3 regions of the Paenibacillus sp. FSL P2-0136 genome follow, and region 3 is predicted to be linked to each of the others. Evidence: riboswitches for the same ligand, from Rfam matches in the RefSeq annotation. Region 3 holds a riboswitch; each other region holds the start of a gene.

Region 1 (6,392 bases), 3.3 Mb from region 3:
AGCAGGTCCTTCATATCCTGCGCAACGAACCGTTCATCAACGCGGTGAACATTCCGCCGGTTGCACCTAGCGTGATGAACAAGCTGCAGCCGTACTTCACCCTCGGCGAGAAGCTGGGCAGCTTCGCTACGCAGATTACGGACGGAGCGATCCGCGAGATCCTTGTGGAATATGCCGGTGATCTCTCGGATGTGGATACCCAGCCGCTTACCCGCTATGTCGTCAAAGGTGTGCTCACCCGCCACTTTGCCGGAGATGTGAACATCGTCAACTCGATGCATCTGGCGAAGACCCGGGATGTGAATGTAGTGGTGACCAAGGCTTCCAAAACCAAAGGCTTCACCAACCTCATCACGGTAACACTCAAGGCTGAGCATGATGAAGAGCGTCTGGTCGCCGGTACCCTGCTGCAGGGCTATGGCGAACGGATTGTTAAGGTCAACAAGTTCCCGGTCGATATTGCTCCGGAAGGCCATCAGGTTGTGATCTCGCATAATGACAAACCGGGTATCATCGGACTCGTCGGCACCCTGCTTGGCGAGAACGGCGTCAATATCGCATCCATGCAGGTTGGCCGTACGATCATCGGCGGAGCTGCCATTATGCTCCTGACCGTTGATAAGGGTGTGCCGAAGGAGGTCTTGGTGAAGCTGGCCGGACTGCCGGAGATCAACACCGCTGAGGAGATCATTCTGCTCTAGAAAATTATTCCTGCCTATAACGGCATAGTAAGCAAAAACACTCTGAGGAGTAACGGCATCAGCCGCCCACTCTCCAGAGTGTTTTATATTTTTAGCCGGAAATCACGAATGGCGGCACCTGCCGGCCATCGGTGTCAGTAAAGCCATATTTCCGTGCCAGGTCCCCTACCTTCTGGGGAGTACCAGTCATGGATATCACTTCAGGATCAGCAGCAAGCGCTGCAACCGCGCGGCCGACATATGCTGTCGATTCGGTAGTCTGCAGCTCCGTCACCTCCTGCCAGTGCTCTTCGTCGGTATGGAAATCATCCAGAACCACTTCGGTCCGCATCCAGCCCGGAGAGAGTGGTATGACCGCGATGCCATCTACAGCCAGTTCAAGGGATAGCCCGTAGGCCATACGCACCAGCGCATTTTTGGACAGATCGTAATAGAAGTTACCGGTGTACTTATACTCGTCCCAGAAGGTCGTATGGACGATTAATTTCCCTTTCCCCGCACCTTCGCTGCGCATCAGCGGAATTGCATAATAATTGGTCATCAGCTGTGCCCTTAAACCTGAAGTGAACATATTGTCCCAATGCTCCGTAGGCAGCTCCCAAAAAGGATTATTCCAAATCGGCAAATTGTTGCCTCCCCAGACATTGTTAATAAGAATATCCAATCTGCCCTGCTCTGCGCTAATCTGCCGGATTACAGCCTCTGTCTCGCTGTCATTGGTATGATCACAGCGGATCACAGCTCCGTCCCCGCCTGAGCGGCGGATCTCAGCCAGCACCCCTTCAAGCGTTCTTGCCTGTCCCTCCTGCGGCATACCGGCATTCCTGCCCGTAATGTATACATAGGCACCAGCCTTCGCCAGCTCCAGTGCAATGCCTCTGCCCGCTCCCCTGCTCCCGCCTGTTACCAATGCCACTTTCCCTTGCAGATTTGTCATTTGATCCGCTCCCTTTCATCTATCATGCCCGGATTAGATGATCATTTGCGCTAATCCGTATTCTTGTCTAATATATACCTTATACATGACAACCATTGACATATATAAATAATACATTCAAGGGAGGTTGCAGAATGAGAGCGGATCGCCTGATCACTATCGTTCAACTCTTACAGAGCCGCGGGAAAATCAGCTCCAAAGAGCTGGCGCAAACGCTGGAGGTATCCGAACGTACAATCTTCCGGGATATGGAGGCACTAAGCTTCTCCGGCATCCCCGTGCTGGCGGAGCGCGGCCGGGAAGGCGGCTGGAAGCTGGCTGAAGGCTACCGGAATTCCCTGACCGGAATGAACACCAAGGAGATTGCCGCGCTGCTGGTGCCCGCTGATCCGGCGATTCTGCACGCTCTGGGCATTCAGGAGGAGTTCTCCTCGGCCGCCCGCAAGCTGCAGGCCGTCGCTAACCGGCAGCCAGTCACCCCCTTCAGCTTCCTCAGCCAGCGGATTCACATCGACGGAGCCGGGTGGCATCCCTCCGGGGAGACCTATCCCTGCCTATCCGCTTTGCAGGGAGCCTTATGGGAGAACCGCAAGGTGAGCATCACCTATCTGCGCGGCGAGGACGCCGCCGAGCGGCTGGTTGCACCGCTGGGGCTGGTAGTCAAGCGCGGCGTCTGGTACTTGGTCGCAGGGCATGACAGCGAGCTGCGGACCTACAGGGTCTCCAGAATTACTGAGGCCAAAGTCACAGATGAGTCTTTTGAGCAGCCGGAGGATTTCCACCTGTCTGAGTACTGGGAGACCTCCACCGCCGCATTCAAGTCTGCCTTGCCCAGGTACCCCTCCAGCCTTCTTGTAAGAGAGCAAACGATGAAGGAGCTGCAGAAGGAGCGATACGTCGCCCTGTTGCACCAGCAGCCTGCTGAGGCCCCGGGCTGGATCAGGGCCGAGGCCGAGTTCAACACGCCTGAGTCTGCGTGCCGGATCATCCTGTCCCTGGGTCAGGGTATCAAGGTGACGGCACCGCCTGAGCTTGCGGATACGGTTGCTGCGGCTCTGCGTGAAGCGGCAGCATTATACGATTTTTAATAATAGACCAAATGCACTAGTATCCCCTATAATATTACAATACACATTATTATTTATAGGGGGACTTTACATTATGGACTGGATGAACAAGCTGCCGTTGAAACAAAAAATCGTCACCGGATGTTACCTGGTTGCCGCTTTATTCGCTGTCCCTGTCTTAATCACGCTAATCCTCATGGACAGGCTGCTCATCGGTATTATTCTTGTCGCCGTCCTGGCAGCGCTGACTTACCCGCTTGCGCGCTTCATTGAGAGAACGCTTACATCTTCATTTGAGGATATCTCCAATGTGACGCACACGATTGCCAAAGGCGACTTCACCAGCCGTGCCGATGAGAATGGCTCCATGGGCGACATCAGCCGCTCCTTCAATACCATGATTGACAAGCTCAAAAAAATCCTCACCGATGCCTCACAGATTACCCGTCAGGTTATGGACGCCAGCCGCGGGATTGAAGACAAGAATCAGAACCTGAAGTTTGTCATGGCGCAGGTGGCTTCCTCCTCCAATGAACTGGCCCTCGGTGCTAACGAAATCTCGGTGGATATCGCTGATATGACCGAATCGATCAAGGATATCGAAATCAAAGTCTCCAATTATACGAATTCCACCAAGGAAATGAATAAAAGGTCTGTACATACGCTGGAATTGGTAGAACAGGGACGGCAATCGGTGGATACCCAAGCCGAAGGCATGCGCAAGAACATCCAGGCTACCCAGAAGGTGGCGGATACTATCGAAGCCCTATCGCATAACGCACGAGGCATTACGATGATTACCAAGACGATTACCGAAATTGCTGAACAGACCAACCTGCTGTCGCTCAATGCTTCTATTGAAGCTGCCCGTGCAGGCGAGCATGGCCGCGGGTTCGCCGTTGTTGCCCAGGAGGTGCGCAAGCTGGCTGAGGAATCCACCGCTTCAACCAAAGAGGTGTTCGGTCTGGTACGCAGCATCGAAGCGGATATCAAGCAGGCTATCGATAACATCGCCATCAATGAAGAGGTAGTCCAGGTGCAGAATGAGATGATTACGGAGACAGCCAACATTTTTGCTCAAATTGTGCATAGTGTCCAATACATAACCGAGCAGATTGCCTCCTTTTCCGCAGAGAGTGACCTTATGCTGGAGAGCGCGCTCAAGATCTCCGGGGCGATCGAGAATATCTCAGCCATCACCCAGGAGACCGCCGCAGGGACGGAAGAGGTATCCGCAGCGATGAACGAACAGATTCATGCTCTTCAATCCGTAGCTGAGGAGACAGAGAAGATGACCTCCGCGGTCTTCAACCTGCAAAAAACGATTCATATTTTCAAATTTTAACCTCAGCACAAAGAGACACGCCTGCGGAATTTTCTGCGGGAGGTGTCTCTTTTTTTGGGCAAAACAAAGATTGTTATGTAATATTCACAAATTGTTGAAATTGTGCATAAGGGTAAAAACCGTGCTTTGCACTTCTTTACTATAGTCGTTCTATTGTCATAGCTTGTCTATAAGCTAACATCTTACATCACTATTACTTAAGTCCTATCACCGAAATTTGTAATGCTGTATATCTAGTGAATTCTTAATGTTTTGCAGTAAATCAGGAATGTAATGAGGCTTTGTGCTCACTTCCCACATTAATCAACCTAAACGGCCATTTGCATTTTAAGACTTTAGTCTTCCAGGGACAACCATTTTCAAAAGTTTGAAAATCCAAATATTTAGCCATTTCCACTCCTGAATATTCGTCAAATTCCGAGTTTCTTCTCACAGGGGTTATTGACAAAAGCGGAGCAAGGAATATATTGTAAAGGAAAATTCTCCACAAATTCATTTATAACCGCATACCGGCAAAATTCACCGAAAGGGAATGACGCAAAGCCATGGATCTACAGTCTCATTTCTGAAGTGGGATCATGACAGCCAGGTTGCTGAAAAACTGTGAACGCCTTAGGTTTCGCGTTTGATTATGGTGATTCGTGCAACAGACCTGTGCTCCAATGGTGAGTACAGGTTTTCTATTGCTGACGTATACAAATAACAACTTGCGGGGTGGATGTTCTGAAGACAGTTGCAGATTATATGGCGGAAGCATTACACAATCTGGGAGTCACTCATTCTTTTGGAATCATAGGCAAGTCTATTTGCCCCATCGCTTTGAAAATGGTTGACTACGGTATAGAGTTCATCCCCGGCCGGCACGAATCCAGCTCCGGCTTCGCCGCCGGCGGTTATGCTCTGAAGACCGGCAGTCTCGGGGTAGCCTTCGGCACCTCCGGTCCTGGGGGAACGAATCTGCTCACCGCAGCAGCGCATGCCAAGGCCAATAATCTTCCCGTCCTCTTCATCACCGGACATCAGTCCATCAAGGAGCTGGGCATTCCCCAATGTCAGGATTCCACTTCCTACCTGGCTGATTTGGCGGATATGTTCCGGCCGGCCACCCTCTTCAGCAAGCTCGTTGAACGCGGCGATCACTTCAGCACGATTTTCAACCATGCCCTATCCATCGCCCTGGGTGACCAAAAAGGTCCGGTCCATCTCTGCATTCCGTTTGATGTGCAGACAGAGCGGCTCGCGGAATGCCGGATTGTTCTGCCGGAACGCGAGGGACTAGTCAGTTATCAGAACTATGACCGGGTCATCTCGGCGATTAATCAATCCGCTAGGCCCCTGATCATTGCCGGTAAAGGCGTCAACCGCTCAGGTGCCCATCAGGAACTGGTTCAGCTGGCCGAAACCTTCAACATTCCTGTAGTCACCTCTCCAGGCGGCAAAGGTGCAATAGCTTATGATCACCCGCTCTACCACGGTCCTGTCGGCGTTGGCGGCTCCTCGCACGGCGATGAATTGCTGAACAACAGCGACCTGTTCATTGTTCTGGGCTCCCGCCTGAGCGACATGACCATCTGCAACCTGAAGCCGGAGAATCATCCGCCGCAGCTGATCCAGTTCGATGTAGATCCAACCTTTGTCGGCAAAATACTGTCCTCATCCACCATCGCTGTCGGCGGGGACTTAAGGGACAACCTGGCACTGTATCTTCAGAAGCTGGACCCCTCTACGGTCACCAAGCATGAAATCACAATCTCCAATGCTTACAATGACGAGTTGCCCGTGCTGGCGGGGCTCTCTCTGGCTTCGGTAATGAGCACGATGAGCGACCTGATTCCTTACAACAGCAGCGTGTTTGTAGATGACGGCAGCCACGGGTTCAATGCTGTGAAATGGTTCAATGTCCGCAGGCCCGGCAGCTTCATATTCGATGCCTACTTTGCTTGCATGGGCAATTCAATTGGCATGGCGATCGGTGCCAAGACGGCTTCTCCCGGAGAGACTGTCTTCTGCATTACCGGTGACGGCTGTTTTATGATGCTCGGAACTGAAATAAACACAGCCGTTTGCAAGGACATTCCGGTGATTTTCATTGTGGTGAACAATAAGCAGCTGGATATGGCGCTTAAGGGTATGGAGAAAACGACCGGCCGGATTGACGGTACGATCTTCGAGGTTCCGATGGATGCCGTGAAATTCGCCGAATCGCTGGGTGCAGCCGGCTTCCGCTGTGAGACGCAGGAGGAGTTCGCTGCCGCAATCCGCGAAGCTGTGGCACTTAACAAGGCTGTTGTCATTGAGCTGCTGACTGACCGTGATGAAATGCCTCCTACGGCCCACCGCAC
Region 2 (6,392 bases), 960 kb from region 3:
CACGTTGCCGAAGGACAGAGAGCAATTGCGCAGGGAGAGCATGGTTTCCCGGGTACCGGGATGCTGCGCGGCGGCAGCATCCAACTGTTCTTTGATCGCTGTTGTCATTGTCGGTCCCCTCCTTATTTCAAAAACTCGTTGGTGAACAATCCGCCGATGTCCTGTTCCTTTTTCACAAATCCCAGCTCGACCAGATTCTTCTGCAATGTCTCCCAAGATGCCTCGTCCATTGAGCCCAGCGGGAGCTTCTCCGGATCAAGCAGCGGAATGCTGGCCTTCATCATATTGACCTCATGCTTCAGATCCAGCTTCTCGCCATACTTCAGACCAAATTCGGCTGCCTCCTCCGGATGCTTCACTGCATAATCCCAGCCCTGCATAGACGCCTGCACGAAGCTTGTGACCATCTCCGGGTCCTTCTTGATGATAGACTCCGTAGTGAACAAGGTATCGGCATAGAAATTGATGCCGTAGTCGTTCGGGTCGATAATATTCACTTCCTTGCCCTGCTCCTCTACAGCCAGCACTTCATTAATGACATATCCGGGCCAAGCCTTGACCTGACCGGTTAACAGCGGACTCAGATCATATTTGACCGGCATCTCTTCGATTTGCGAAGGGTCGATACCCGCGCTTTTCTCCATGGCCCGGAAGGTCAGCTCTTCATTGCCGCCCAGCTTAATGCCTACCTTTTGCCCGACCAGATCCTCCATCGTCTTGATCCCGGACTCTTTGAGCGTGAACATGACGAACGGGGTTTTGCGGTAGATCGCGGACAACGCTTTGACCGGGACGCCTTTCTCTCTGGCGATGACGATCTGGTCGGCACCGGTAACTCCGAACTCCTCACTGCCGGAAGCTACCATCTGCACAGCCGGGAAATCCGAGCCCCCCGGGCGGATCTCAACATCCAGCCCCGCTTCTTTATAGAAGCCTTTTTCCACCGCGGTATAAAAGCCGGCAAACTGCGCCTGGTGAATCCACTTCAGCCGGAGCACCACCTTTTTCAGCTCGCCCGAGCCTTCCGCTCCCTGACCTTCAGCCTTCCCGGCTTCCGTATTGTTACCGCAGGCGGTCAGGAGCAGCATTAGCGAGGTTAACAGCATCAGCGCTTTCGTTCTGGACTTGTTCCACATGGTTATTCCCCCGTTTATGAATGATTTAGTATTGCTCCAGCGCCTTCAGCACCGCTTGTGAATCACTTACACTGCCGAACACCCCGCCCTGCATTTGAACCATACTCAGCGCCGCCAGGTGATTCGCTTCATCCGTTGCTCCTGTACAATCTGCAAGGATCAGACACTCGTACCCGCGGTCATTGGCTTCCCTCATCGTGGTGTGTACACAGACATCGGTAGTAATACCGGTCAGAATCAGATGGGTAATTCCTTTATTCTTCAGGATCAGGTCCAGGTCTGTTGCGTAAAAGCTCCCTTTGCCCGGCTTGTCTATAATGTACTCTCCGTGGGCAGGCGCCAGCTCCTCAATGATCTGCCAGCCGCGCTCCCCCCGCACGAGGATTCGTCCCGCCGGTCCTTCGGAGCCGATCTCGGCTCCGATCTGGCGGCTGCGCCACTGCTTGTTCGCCGGCAGATCCGACAGATCCGGCTTATGTCCCTCGCGGGTATGGATCACGGTGAAGCCTTCGATGTCCCGGATACGGGCCAGCAGCCGCTGAATGGGCTGGATCGCCCTCGCTGTTAATGAGAGGTCATAACCCATTCTCTCGACGTAACCGCCCTTGCCGCAAAAATCCGTCTGCATGTCGATAATCATCAGCGCTGTCTTCGCCGGGTCCACAGCCCCGTCATAAGGCCAGATGTAAGGTGTTGCTGCAATCTGCATGGTTTATGCTCCTCTCCTGATGTCGCTATCTCCATTAATGTTATATTAGTTAACATTAATTCGCGTTTCCTTGATATGAGTTAGATTATATTACAATGAATTTGCGATGTCTTCGGTTTTATTACGAAATAATACACTGAATGTTTGTGTTTATTTACATAGTTAACATATACATAACATTAACACCCGCAAAACTGCTTATCAAAAAAGAACACTCCGAGTCTTACCAAGCCCAGGGTGTCCCAACAGTTGAATGCTCATACTTTCCTCCCCCTGACTCTTCCATAAGCTGTAAGCGCTGGGAAACCAGTTTTTTTGTCGAAATAGAGCTGCATATTTCGAGTTTTTTGATAAATAGGCATAATATAGTTGAAAAATAGCTCTTTAAGTACTAGAATTAAGCTTGTTTGCAGAAGTTAATGACGCGTAAGAACTATTTATGACTCTTTTTGTCGATTACAGTCGACCATAACTCCCACCTCTACAGGATGTATATCATTGATCTATTTCTAAAGGCAAACTCCCCGAAAGGGCAGGACGCAAAGCTATGGGCCTAAGAACGCCGGAATCTGCGTTTACGGTTGCCAGGCTGCCAATAGAGACCACTTAAGCCAGCTATTCAGGAGGGAAAGCCTCCCAGGCTTGATGATGTTCTTTTTCTGTACGAATTGCCATTGATCATACGAAAAAGTGAGGTTACAACCATGCCGCAGCAGGATATCGAACCAAGCCGATATGAATTCGTAGAGTCCCTGATGCTCGAACGTAAAGGTCTCCTGGATTCATTCTCTGTGGAGGGCCGAGCTTCTGACGGGACAACTGGAGATAAGAATGGAATTATCCTCGTGCAGGACAACCAGATATTCATTACTCCCCCGCTCCCCGGAGGTGCTCCCGCCCGCATTTCTGCGGTCCACCCTGTTGTCCTGAAGATCAACTGGAAGACCGTTACAGAGCCAACCGAGGTGACCAGGGCGGATTATATCACTTGGGAGATCTGTGAGAAGCCCCAATATGAAATTACCGTATCGCCTGACAAGCTCAAGGTCCACTTCACTTTATACCGTGCAGAGAAGTACGCCTGGAATCTGGTCAACTGCCCCGCCGCCTTCGAAGCGGTCGTCCGTGCCCAGCCCAATCCGGCGATGCTGCTGTCCACGCTCACCATAGAACAGATTATCGCCTCACTGGACAACCGTTTTATTCTGCGCAACCTGAACATTCCCGCCCTGTACGCGGAGCTTACGAACCCTACATATCTTCCCGTATGCATCGCTGAAGGCAGAGCCCCGCTGCCCGGCAAGGAAGCCCGGCTGGAATTCCTGCTGCCTGAGCATACACTGGAGGGGAACCGGATGCTTCAGGGACAGGGAGCCCGGGGTCAGAAGCCTGCGGAACCCTTGGAGTATCTCCGTTTCCCGGGAGCCCCCTTTGCCTTTGCAGGCGAAGTCTTCGCCCGCAAGCTGCCGCCGGAAGAAGGCATTCCCGGCCTCGACACAGACGGAAGGGTCCTGCCCCCTCCCCCGCCACAGGATATCTACTTTGCTGCCGGTAATCATGCCAAGCTCCTTCCCTGTGGTAATATCGTAGCCCGGCACACCGGCAGGCCCCGTATCTGCGGAGGAAGCGGCAGCGTCCGGATATGTGACTTCCCTCCGGTCAGTCTTCTGGCCAGAGAGATGACAGATCCTGCGGGCGATGTTATGTTCGCAGGTGACATCATTGTACCGGGAGATCTGGAAGGACCTGTACGAATTGAAGCCCTTGGGAATGTGTACGTCTATGGCGATATCCGCAAATCTACAATTATAGCCACCGGCAGTATTTACGTTAGCGGCCAGGTCACCGGCAGCGGCCTGTACGCCGGGCACGCCGGGGTAATGCAGCATCGTCTGCACAGCCTCGCAAGCCTGCTGCGGACAGAGACGGACGGACTGCTTGAGGCGGCGCGCCAGCTGGCCAAGAATGTGGAATCCCGCCAGCAATCCGTGAATTACGGCCTGGTAGTCATGCTGCTGCTGGAGGATAAATACAGCCACTTGGGCAGCCTGATCCGTGATCTTCAGGCTGCGCTAAGCCGTATGAACGGGGCGTTCGGCTCCGGCACGGACCAGCTCTGGCAGATGCTTGAGGTATTCGCCCATCCGGGACAATTCACCGGGTACATCACGGACAGTGTCCTAAGCCGCTTCTCCAGGCTGCTGCTTAAGCTGGGTGAGGAGATTGAGCTGCTCCAGGAGGAGCATGCGGTGATTAATCTCGCCCGGTCACAGGACAGCCGCCTGGAGTCCGGCGGCAAGCTGCTTGTGCGTGATTCCTGCTAAGACTACTACTATATAAGGAGAAGTGAGAGCGTGCGATATAACCGTCTGGGCAATAGCGGCCTGCAGGTGTCCGCCCTGGGTCTTGGAACCAATTCCTTCGGCAAACGGGCAGATCAGGAGACCTCGGTCCGCATTCTGCACACCGCTATGGATCAGGGCATCAATTTCATCGATACCGCCAATATCTATGCCGGATCTGAATCGGAGCGGATCATCGGCCTTGCGCTTGAAGGCAAACGCCATAACGCAGTGCTGGCGACCAAAGCCGGATTGCCGAAGCATGAGGGACCCGGCGGCAGCGGCTCTTCGCGCCATCATCTGATGCAGGAGCTGGAGGGCAGCCTGCGCCGGCTGAAGACCGACTATGTGGATCTGTATCAGATTCACACCTTCGACCCCTACACACCGCTGGAGGAAACGCTGCGCACGCTGGATGATCTGATCTCCGCAGGCAAGGTGCGCTATATCGGAGCCTCCAATTATGCCGCCTGGGAGCTGATGAAGGCGCTTGGAATCAGCGAAGCCCGGCACTTCGCGAAATACATCTCTATCCAGTGCAGCTATTCGCTGGCTGACCGCACGCCCGAAGCGGAGCTGCTTCCGCTCTGCCTGGATCAGGGTCTGGGCATCATCCCATACTTCCCTCTGGCGGGCGGCATTCTTACCGGCAAATATACTGGCAGCAGCAAAGCCCCTGCCGGCTCCAGAGCAGAGACCGATCCGAACTTCCGCCGCTTCCTTACCCCGGAGCGCATCTCGCTCGGGGAGCAGGTTCAGGCCATTGCGGAGCGACTGGGCACCTCACCTGCAGCTCTATCCCTGGCCTGGCTGATGAACCGGCCCGCCGTCTCCACGGTGATCGTCGGTGCAACTACTGTAGAGCAGGTACAACATAATCTGCTGAGTCTCTCCGCTTCACCGGATGCGGAAATACTTGAGCAGCTTGACCAGGCCAGCGCCGCCTTCCGCACCGGCGAGCCGTTTGCAGTCTACCGGCTGCCGTAAGCGCTGACGGTGACGTTCATATCCATACACAAAAGCGAGCCCCCGTATACGGAGACTCGCTTTTGAGTATTTTGGCTAATGCTGAAGCTGTATTGCATTATACCGCAGCAATGAACCGCTCCATGTCTTCCTGTACCGTAGTAATACCGCCGATGCCGAAGGTATCTACCAGAACCTTAGCTACATTAGGCGACAGGAAGGCCGGAAGTGTAGGACCCAGATGAATGTTCTTCACGCCCAGATGCAGCAGCGCCAGCAGTACAATCACCGCTTTTTGCTCATACCAGGCAATGTTATAGGAGATCGGAAGATCGTTGATGTCTGCAAGACCGAACACTTCCTTCAGCTTAAGCGCTATGACCACAAGGGAATAAGAGTCATTGCACTGGCCGGCATCAAGTACACGGGGAATTCCGCCGATATCGCCAAGCGCCAGCTTGTTATATTTGTATTTGGCACAGCCTGCGGTAAGGATCACCGTGTCACTCGGCAGCTCTGCCGCGAAATCGGTGTAATAATTCCGGCTCTTCATCCGTCCGTCGCACCCAGCCATGACGAAGAATTGCTTGATGGCGCCGCTCTCTACTGCTCCAACCACCTGATCCGCGACATTCATTACAGCCGCATGCGCGAAGCCGCCGATAATCTCGCCTGTCTCAATCTCCACCGGAGCGCTGCAGCTCTTGGCCTGCTCAATCAGCGCCGAGAAATCCTTCTCTCCGTCCGCGCCTGCCGCGATATGCTGAATTCCCGGATACCCGGTGTTGCCTGTCGTGTACAGCCGGTCTTTGTAGCTGTCCTTCGGCGGCACAATGCAGTTCGTAGTCATCAGAATCGGACCATTGAAGCTGGCAAATTCCTCATTCTGCTTCCACCATGCATTGCCGTAGTTGCCTACGAAGTGGCTATACTTCTTGAAGGCCGGATAGTAGTGGGCCGGCAGCATCTCACTGTGCGTATACACATCCACTCCGGTACCCTCGGTCTGCTTCAACAGCGCCTCCATATCCTTGAGGTCATGACCGCTGATCAGAATACCAGGGTTCGTGCCTACCCCAATATTGACTGTGGTAATCTCCGGATTGCCGTAGGCTGCGGTGTTCGCACGGTCAAGCAGCGCCATCACATCCACGCCGAACTTGCCGCATTCCAGCACCAGCGCTGTCAGCTCACCGCCGCTCAGATTGTCATCCAGCGCAGCTGCCAAGCCTTTTTCCA
Region 3 (6,392 bases):
ATTTCCTCGGCACACTGGCCAAGGTGGCAGAGATGGGGTACCAGGCAGTGGAATTCGCCGGTTATTTCGGTGTATCTGCAGGGGAACTGCGCCGTAAGCTGGATGAACTTGGCCTGGCGGCCCCTTCGGCGCATGTAGGCCTGGACTTCAGCAGTCTGGATAAGATGGAACAGGCATTAGCCAAAGAGATTGAATACGGTGTAGAGCTCGGACTGCAATATATGATCACCCCGTCGGCACCGCTTCCGCCGAACCCTTCCATAGAGGATGTAACGAGAATCATTCCATTCCTGGAGAAGGCTTCCGCGATGGTCCGGGCGGCGGGGATGCAGTACGGCTACCACAACCATGATTATGAATTCAAAGAGGTTGACGGCAAGGCGGTCATCGATATCTGGCTGGAGCAGATTCCTGCCGAGCATATGCTGGCTGAGTTTGATCTGGGATGGGTATACAGGGGTGGAGCCTGGCCCGTTGATTATGTGTCACGGTACGCCGGCCGTGTTCCGCTGGTTCACATTAAGGACTTCGGAGCAGACAATGAGGAGACCGATCTCGGAAAGGGAGAGGTCGATTTCCGGAGCGTCTTCGAGATCGCGGAGCAGAGCGGAATTCTCTATTATATTGTGGAGCAAGAGGCATATGAGGTATCTTCTCTTGCAAGCGCTAAGCTCGCGCTGGATTATTTCCGCGGGCTGGGGCTGATGCAGGGCTGATGACACAGCAACCAGCGGAAAAAGGGCTTGCGTTTTCCGCTGGAAGAGTTATAATATTTTGTGTTTGGCAGGACAGCAAAGCCTGTTCGCTGGTGTAGCTCAGGGGTAGAGCAACGCACTCGTAATGCGTAGGCCGGGGGTTCAATTCCCTTCACCAGCATCCTTACAAAGTCGATAGTGGCGCGGGTTTCCGGTTCTGGGGACCGCGTTTTTTTATTGTATAGGAAACTATAGTATCCTGCTGCTGTGGAAAAGGTGAGTGTAAAGTTATTGAAATCGTATACAATTGGCTGGTACAGCGGCATATGGACTAAATGTATGTGAAAAACAGCATACATTATGCTCGCAAGTAGGCGCATGGCCCGATGTATGTGAAAAACAGCATACATTATGCTCTCAAGCAGGCACACGGCCCGAATGTATGTGGAAAACAGCATACATTGTGCTTGCAAGCAGGCACACGGCCCGAATGTATGTGGAAAACAGCATACATTGTGTTTGCGCGCAGGTAATCTCATTCACCCGCAGGGTAATTTTGTTCTTGGCCTTAAGCGTGATTATGACCGCATTCACTAACCGGCTTGGTGGCATCTCCCTGGCCGTTAGTACACCAGGATTGGGACTGGAAGGCCAGGAAGATAGCCACCCATCTGTGCTCATTCTCGAAATGAATAAGGACGCCGCCGTCTTGCCATGTGCCATTTTCACTGGCGTACCCGCCCGCATTGCCTTGGTTCATATGAATATTATGAACGCCCTGCCCAGGGGAGAAGCCGAAGTACTTATCGGGCTTATCCTCTTCGGGTCCCCAAGGCTCGCCGAATACGTACAGGGTTGCATCCTGTTCCTGTGCCTCCTTGAGATAAGAGGTGATTTTGTCATAAAGATTGTTGCGGGGATCGCTGTTTTCGGGTTCATTCCGGTTCGTATTAGGCAGAGCTACCATCTTACTGGGAATCACCAGGTTTCCCCTGATATAATCAAGGGCAAGGCTCCGGTTATGTCCGGTGATCTTCGTGAAGCCGGATTCAAGCGTGAGCCAACGGGCCGTTTCTTCCGCTTTGAAATCTTCGCCCACATAATAAAGCACCTGATTTGCAGTGTCCTCCGGTAAATGTTCCGCTTTTGCGCTTGATCTGATATTGATAGCCACCCTGTACTTTTTATTAATATCACCTTCAACCTCAACCAGTACCTGGACATGATTATTTTTGACACCTAGCTTATATATGGTATCCTCATTGGATAATTTGCATTTTAATACCCCGTACCCTTGATCTAATCCGTTACCCATAGTTCGTCAGTCCCCCTTCTTAGCTATTAATGTTTCCCATAGAAGGTCATAGTAATTCTAAGTAAAAGGTGTTCAACATAGGAGGTAAGCTGCATTATGAAATGCCTAACCATTCGCCAGCCGTGGGCCACGTTAATTGCGCTGGGAGAAAAACAAATCGAAACCCGGACCTGGCGGACCGCCCACCGGGGAGAGTTAGCCATTCATGCCGGGATGCAGGTGAATAAGGCGATCTGCCGGACGGAGCCGTATCAGTCGTTGCTGGCCCGTCACGGCTACACTGCGGACAACCTGCCGACGGGCAAGATCATTGCAGTCAGCCGCATTGCGGATTGCTGTGAGGTGACGCCGGAGCTTTCGCAGCAAGGCTGGCCGGGCGGCAATGAATATGTATTCGGCAATTATGCCGAAGGAAGGTATGCCTGGATGCTGGAGGAGGTTGTTCCGCTGGTACATCCCATACCTGCTAAGGGACGTCTGGGTTTCTGGGAATATCCGGTGCTGGAAGAGGAATTGTGAATTTTTTGACGGCAATGTGAAGAAAAATTGCTCCAGATTGGCTGTCAGCTGGTATAATTGGGATATTCGGCGGGAAATCTTCCTATATATAAGGAGAGTTGTGCTCTGAGGCGGTCTACCGCTGGAGAGGGGCAGAAATGCCGGGAAGGAGCGTATGCATAATAGATGGGAAGCCTTCTAATTGCATGGCTTTGTATGCTTTGTTTGTTTCTTGCGTTCAGGGATCAGGTAAGCCGGAGAATCCTGTACCCGGTAGCTGTGGTGGTGATATGCGGCACATTGGGGTATTGGACGTTGTTAATGTAACCGCATCCCGGTGATCATTTAATGCAGAAGTCTGCCGCTTGCGGCAGGCTTCTTTGTTAGCGCTGCTCCATCTTCTCCATACCCAGATATCTGCGCATATGCAGAGTGGCCTGGGCGGCAATCACATCATCCAGCAGCAGCATCCGTTCGTGATAGCCCCTGCAGACAAATTTGGCTTCAACACCCGTCTCCAACCGCTGCTGCTCATAGACCTTCAGACCACGGGCGCGCATTCCGGCACGGACCTCCCGCAGATCGGCAGAAGCGGCATGAGCGGCCGACTGGATTACCTCCAGATAAGGTGCAGGCGTGCGCAGCTCAGAGGCTATAGCAGAAGCATCGCGCTCGAAGGCGGATAGAATAAGCGGCAGCAAAATATAGGATTTGACCAGCAGGTTATCCTGGCTCTCTGCTCTTTGCATCCTTCTCAACCCCTCAAAGAGAACGTATATTCGCATTGTAACTCATCCTTCAAAAAATAATCAATGGTTTTATAAATTAACTCAAATAATGTGATATATTTCACAAAAAAATAAGATGAATTATTTTATATTAAAATTGAAATATTAAAGATTGATAAATAAATCAGCTCAAAGGAGAATGGCAATGAGTCATGAAGGAAGCCTCCGCCGTGGTTTGGTATTCGGGATCATTCTAAGTGTTCCGCTCTGGGTATCGATGATTGGCTGGGTTCAGCTGTTCGGGTCTGCCTAGGCGACATTTTATTCAAAATATATGAAGTCTATTAGCAGGTGTCGTCCCTATGGGCGGCACTTTTTTTGGAGCTGAGATGCCCAAAAATAGGTAAAATTGCATTGAACAGGAGCAGATAATGAGTAGGGGTGGGCTGAGGGCGATAAAATAGGACGAATGCATCAAATTTTAATGATATAAATTGATAGTATTATAGAAAAGAGAGACAAACGGCTATAGCCAATCCTCTGATTTCTCGACTTTTTTCGTCAGTAGATAAAAAAGAGACTCGCCCCTGAACCCTTATGGTACAAGGGATCAATGAGCAACCATCGTAAAAAATAATTTCAAAAAATATACTGGGAGTGGATTGACAATAGGGTGGGAGAGCGGATAAACTGAAATTAGTACAAAAGTAACAAATGTCATAGACTCAACAATGATCTTACATAAGCAAATCTCAATTGCATACCGAAATCATGTACAAACGCAAACCGTATCGAAAGAACGGGACGCAAAGTCAGGAATCTACTGTCTCTAAAGTTGAGGCTAGGGTCGTCCGGCCGCCGTGAAGCTAACCCTTCGTGGCGGTCTTTTTGTTGTTATAGTCGCGTGACAGATTCATAGAATAGTAACTAGGAGGTGTGGACTATTGAAAAAAGGAGTACGTAAAACAGCCGCCATCATTATGGCGGGCCTATTGACCGTATCCAGTGCTTTTACGTGGGGTACGGATGTCAAAGCAGCTTCAGGGGTGCCGTATACGCCAACACCGGTTTTGGGGGTCGCAGGGAATTTTAATGCTTTTATCCTCGGGGATTTTAAACAAGCCAATGATCAGATTGAAGGCCGCCTGGCAGCGGCGGGGGACATTACCCTCTCCGGAGGTTACGGAGTAGCTAGGGCATACAGGGATGCTTCGCCGACGGATGTACTTGTGGCCGGTAAGAATTTTGTACATTTAGGCAGTGGAGAGATCTATGGAAATGTGGTATTTGGGGATAGCTTTACAGCCAATGAGCCTGGTGTCAACATCAAAGGCGGGAAGAAAAATGCCAGCCCGATTGATTTTGCAGCCGAGCAGCAAGCTCTGATCTCCCGTTCCACAGAGTATGGGGCCTTGGCTGACACGAATGAGATCGGCAATAACAATTATGGACAGCTCAAGATAAGTGCACCGGATCGTTTCAATGTAGTTCATTTGGATGCCTCGACACTGGCGAAGACCAACTATATCGAATTCAACATTGCACAGAACGCTACGCTGATTATTAATATAAGCGGGTCTACAGTCAATGTGCCGAGCTTTGCAATGAATAACGGCAGAGCCAGTCAGGTATTGTTCAACTTTTACGAAGCTTCTGAGGTGAATATCGCTTATACCTCATTCTTCGGGACGATCCTCGCACCTAGAGCGGATGTTCATTATGCCGGAGCAGAGTTGTACGGGACTCTGATTGCAAAATCTTTTAGCGGCGGGGTAGAGATGCACCTGGGATTGTACGAGGGAGAGGGGCCGCCGCCGAGTCCGACGCCGACCGCAACGCCGACACCTAGTCCATCACCGACACCAACGCCGACAGTGAAACCAACACCGACGGTAACGCCAACACCGACTGTGAAACCAACACCAACGGTAACGCCTACACCTACAGTGAAGCCAACGCCGACGGTAACGCCTGCACCTACAGTGAAGCCAACACCGACGGTAACGCCGACTCCAACTGTGAAGCCAACACCGACCATAAAACCGTCACCTACACCTGTGTGCACTCCAACTCCAAAGCCAACGCCGACTGTAAAGCCGACACCAACGCCGACCGTGAAGCCGACACCAACGCCAACGGTGAAGCCGACGCCAACGCCAACTGTGAAGCCGACACCAACGCCGACCGTGAAGCCAACACCAACGCCGACCGTGAAGCCAACACCAACACCGACTGTGAAGCCGACGCCAACACCGACTGTGAAGCCGACGCCAACGCCAACCGTGAAGCCGACACCAACGCCGACTGTGAAGCCGACGCCAACGCCGACTGTGAAGCCGACGCCAACGCCGACCGTGAAGCCGACGCCAACACCAACTGTGAAGCCAACACCGACGCCAACCGTGAAGCCGACACCAACGCCGACCGTGAAGCCGACACCAACACCAACTGTGAAGCCAACACCGACGCCAACCGTGAAGCCGACACCAACGCCGACCGTGAAGCCGACACCAACACCAACTGTGAAGCCGACGCCAACGCCAACAGCTGTACCGACACCAACGCCAACAGCTGGACCGACACCAACACCGACGGCAGAACCAACACCAACGCCAACAGCGGGACCGACACCAACGCCAACGGCAGAGCCGACACCAACACCAACGGCAGTACCGACACCAACACCGACGGTAGAACCAACACCAACGCCAACGGCAGAACCGACACCGACGCCAACAGCGGGACCGACACCAACACCAACGGCAGTACCGACACCAACGCCAACGGCAGTACCGACACCGACGCCAACAGCGGGACCGACACCAACGCCAACGGCAGAGCCGACACCAACGCCAACGGCAGAACCGACACCAACGCCAACGGCAGAGCCGACACCAACACCAACGTCAGTACCGACACCAACGCCGACGGTAGAACCAACACCGACACCAACACCAACGGCAGAGCCGACACCAACGCCAACGGCGGTACCGACACCAACGCCAACGGCAGAGCCGACACCAACGCCAACAGCTGAGCCAACATCGACGCCAACGGCAGAGCCAACACCAACGCCAACGGCAGAGCCAACACCAACACCGACGGTAGAGCCAACACCAACGCCAACAGCTGAGCCAACACCAACGCCAACGGTAG

The links. Region 3 has a riboswitch for cyclic di-GMP ahead of NYE26_RS00830 (choice-of-anchor A family protein). Riboswitches for the same ligand answer to the same signal wherever they lie in the genome.
Region 1: another riboswitch for cyclic di-GMP. It lies ahead of NYE26_RS19265 (thiamine pyrophosphate-binding protein); the one in region 3 lies ahead of NYE26_RS00830 (choice-of-anchor A family protein).
Region 2: another riboswitch for cyclic di-GMP. It lies ahead of NYE26_RS29385 (flagellar assembly protein A); the one in region 3 lies ahead of NYE26_RS00830 (choice-of-anchor A family protein).

What each region holds. Positions count from the first base shown of each region.
Region 1 covers NZ_CP150244.1:4,510,870-4,517,261, forward strand. The annotation lists gene serA (phosphoglycerate dehydrogenase) at 1-701, shown strand, start outside; gene NYE26_RS19250 (SDR family NAD(P)-dependent oxidoreductase) at 793-1,638, opposite strand; gene NYE26_RS19255 (YafY family protein) at 1,773-2,726, shown strand; gene NYE26_RS19260 (methyl-accepting chemotaxis protein) at 2,800-4,050, shown strand; cyclic di-GMP riboswitch class I at 4,552-4,648, shown strand; gene NYE26_RS19265 (thiamine pyrophosphate-binding protein) at 4,765-6,392, shown strand, end outside.
Region 2 covers NZ_CP150244.1:6,893,336-6,899,727, forward strand. The annotation lists gene NYE26_RS29370 (ABC transporter ATP-binding protein) at 1-108, opposite strand, end outside; gene NYE26_RS29375 (ABC transporter substrate-binding protein) at 123-1,136, opposite strand; gene NYE26_RS29380 (isochorismatase family cysteine hydrolase) at 1,162-1,845, opposite strand; cyclic di-GMP riboswitch class I at 2,350-2,442, shown strand; gene NYE26_RS29385 (flagellar assembly protein A) at 2,520-4,169, shown strand; gene NYE26_RS29390 (aldo/keto reductase) at 4,200-5,174, shown strand; gene hcp (hydroxylamine reductase) at 5,272-6,392, opposite strand, start outside.
Region 3 covers NZ_CP150244.1:193,798-200,189, forward strand. The annotation lists gene NYE26_RS00805 (sugar phosphate isomerase/epimerase) at 1-716, shown strand, start outside; tRNA gene NYE26_RS00810 (tRNA-Thr) at 805-876, shown strand; gene NYE26_RS00815 (YukJ family protein) at 1,264-2,010, opposite strand; gene NYE26_RS00820 (ASCH domain-containing protein) at 2,107-2,529, shown strand; gene NYE26_RS00825 (hypothetical protein) at 2,892-3,257, opposite strand; cyclic di-GMP riboswitch class I at 4,007-4,099, shown strand; gene NYE26_RS00830 (choice-of-anchor A family protein) at 4,181-6,392, shown strand, end outside.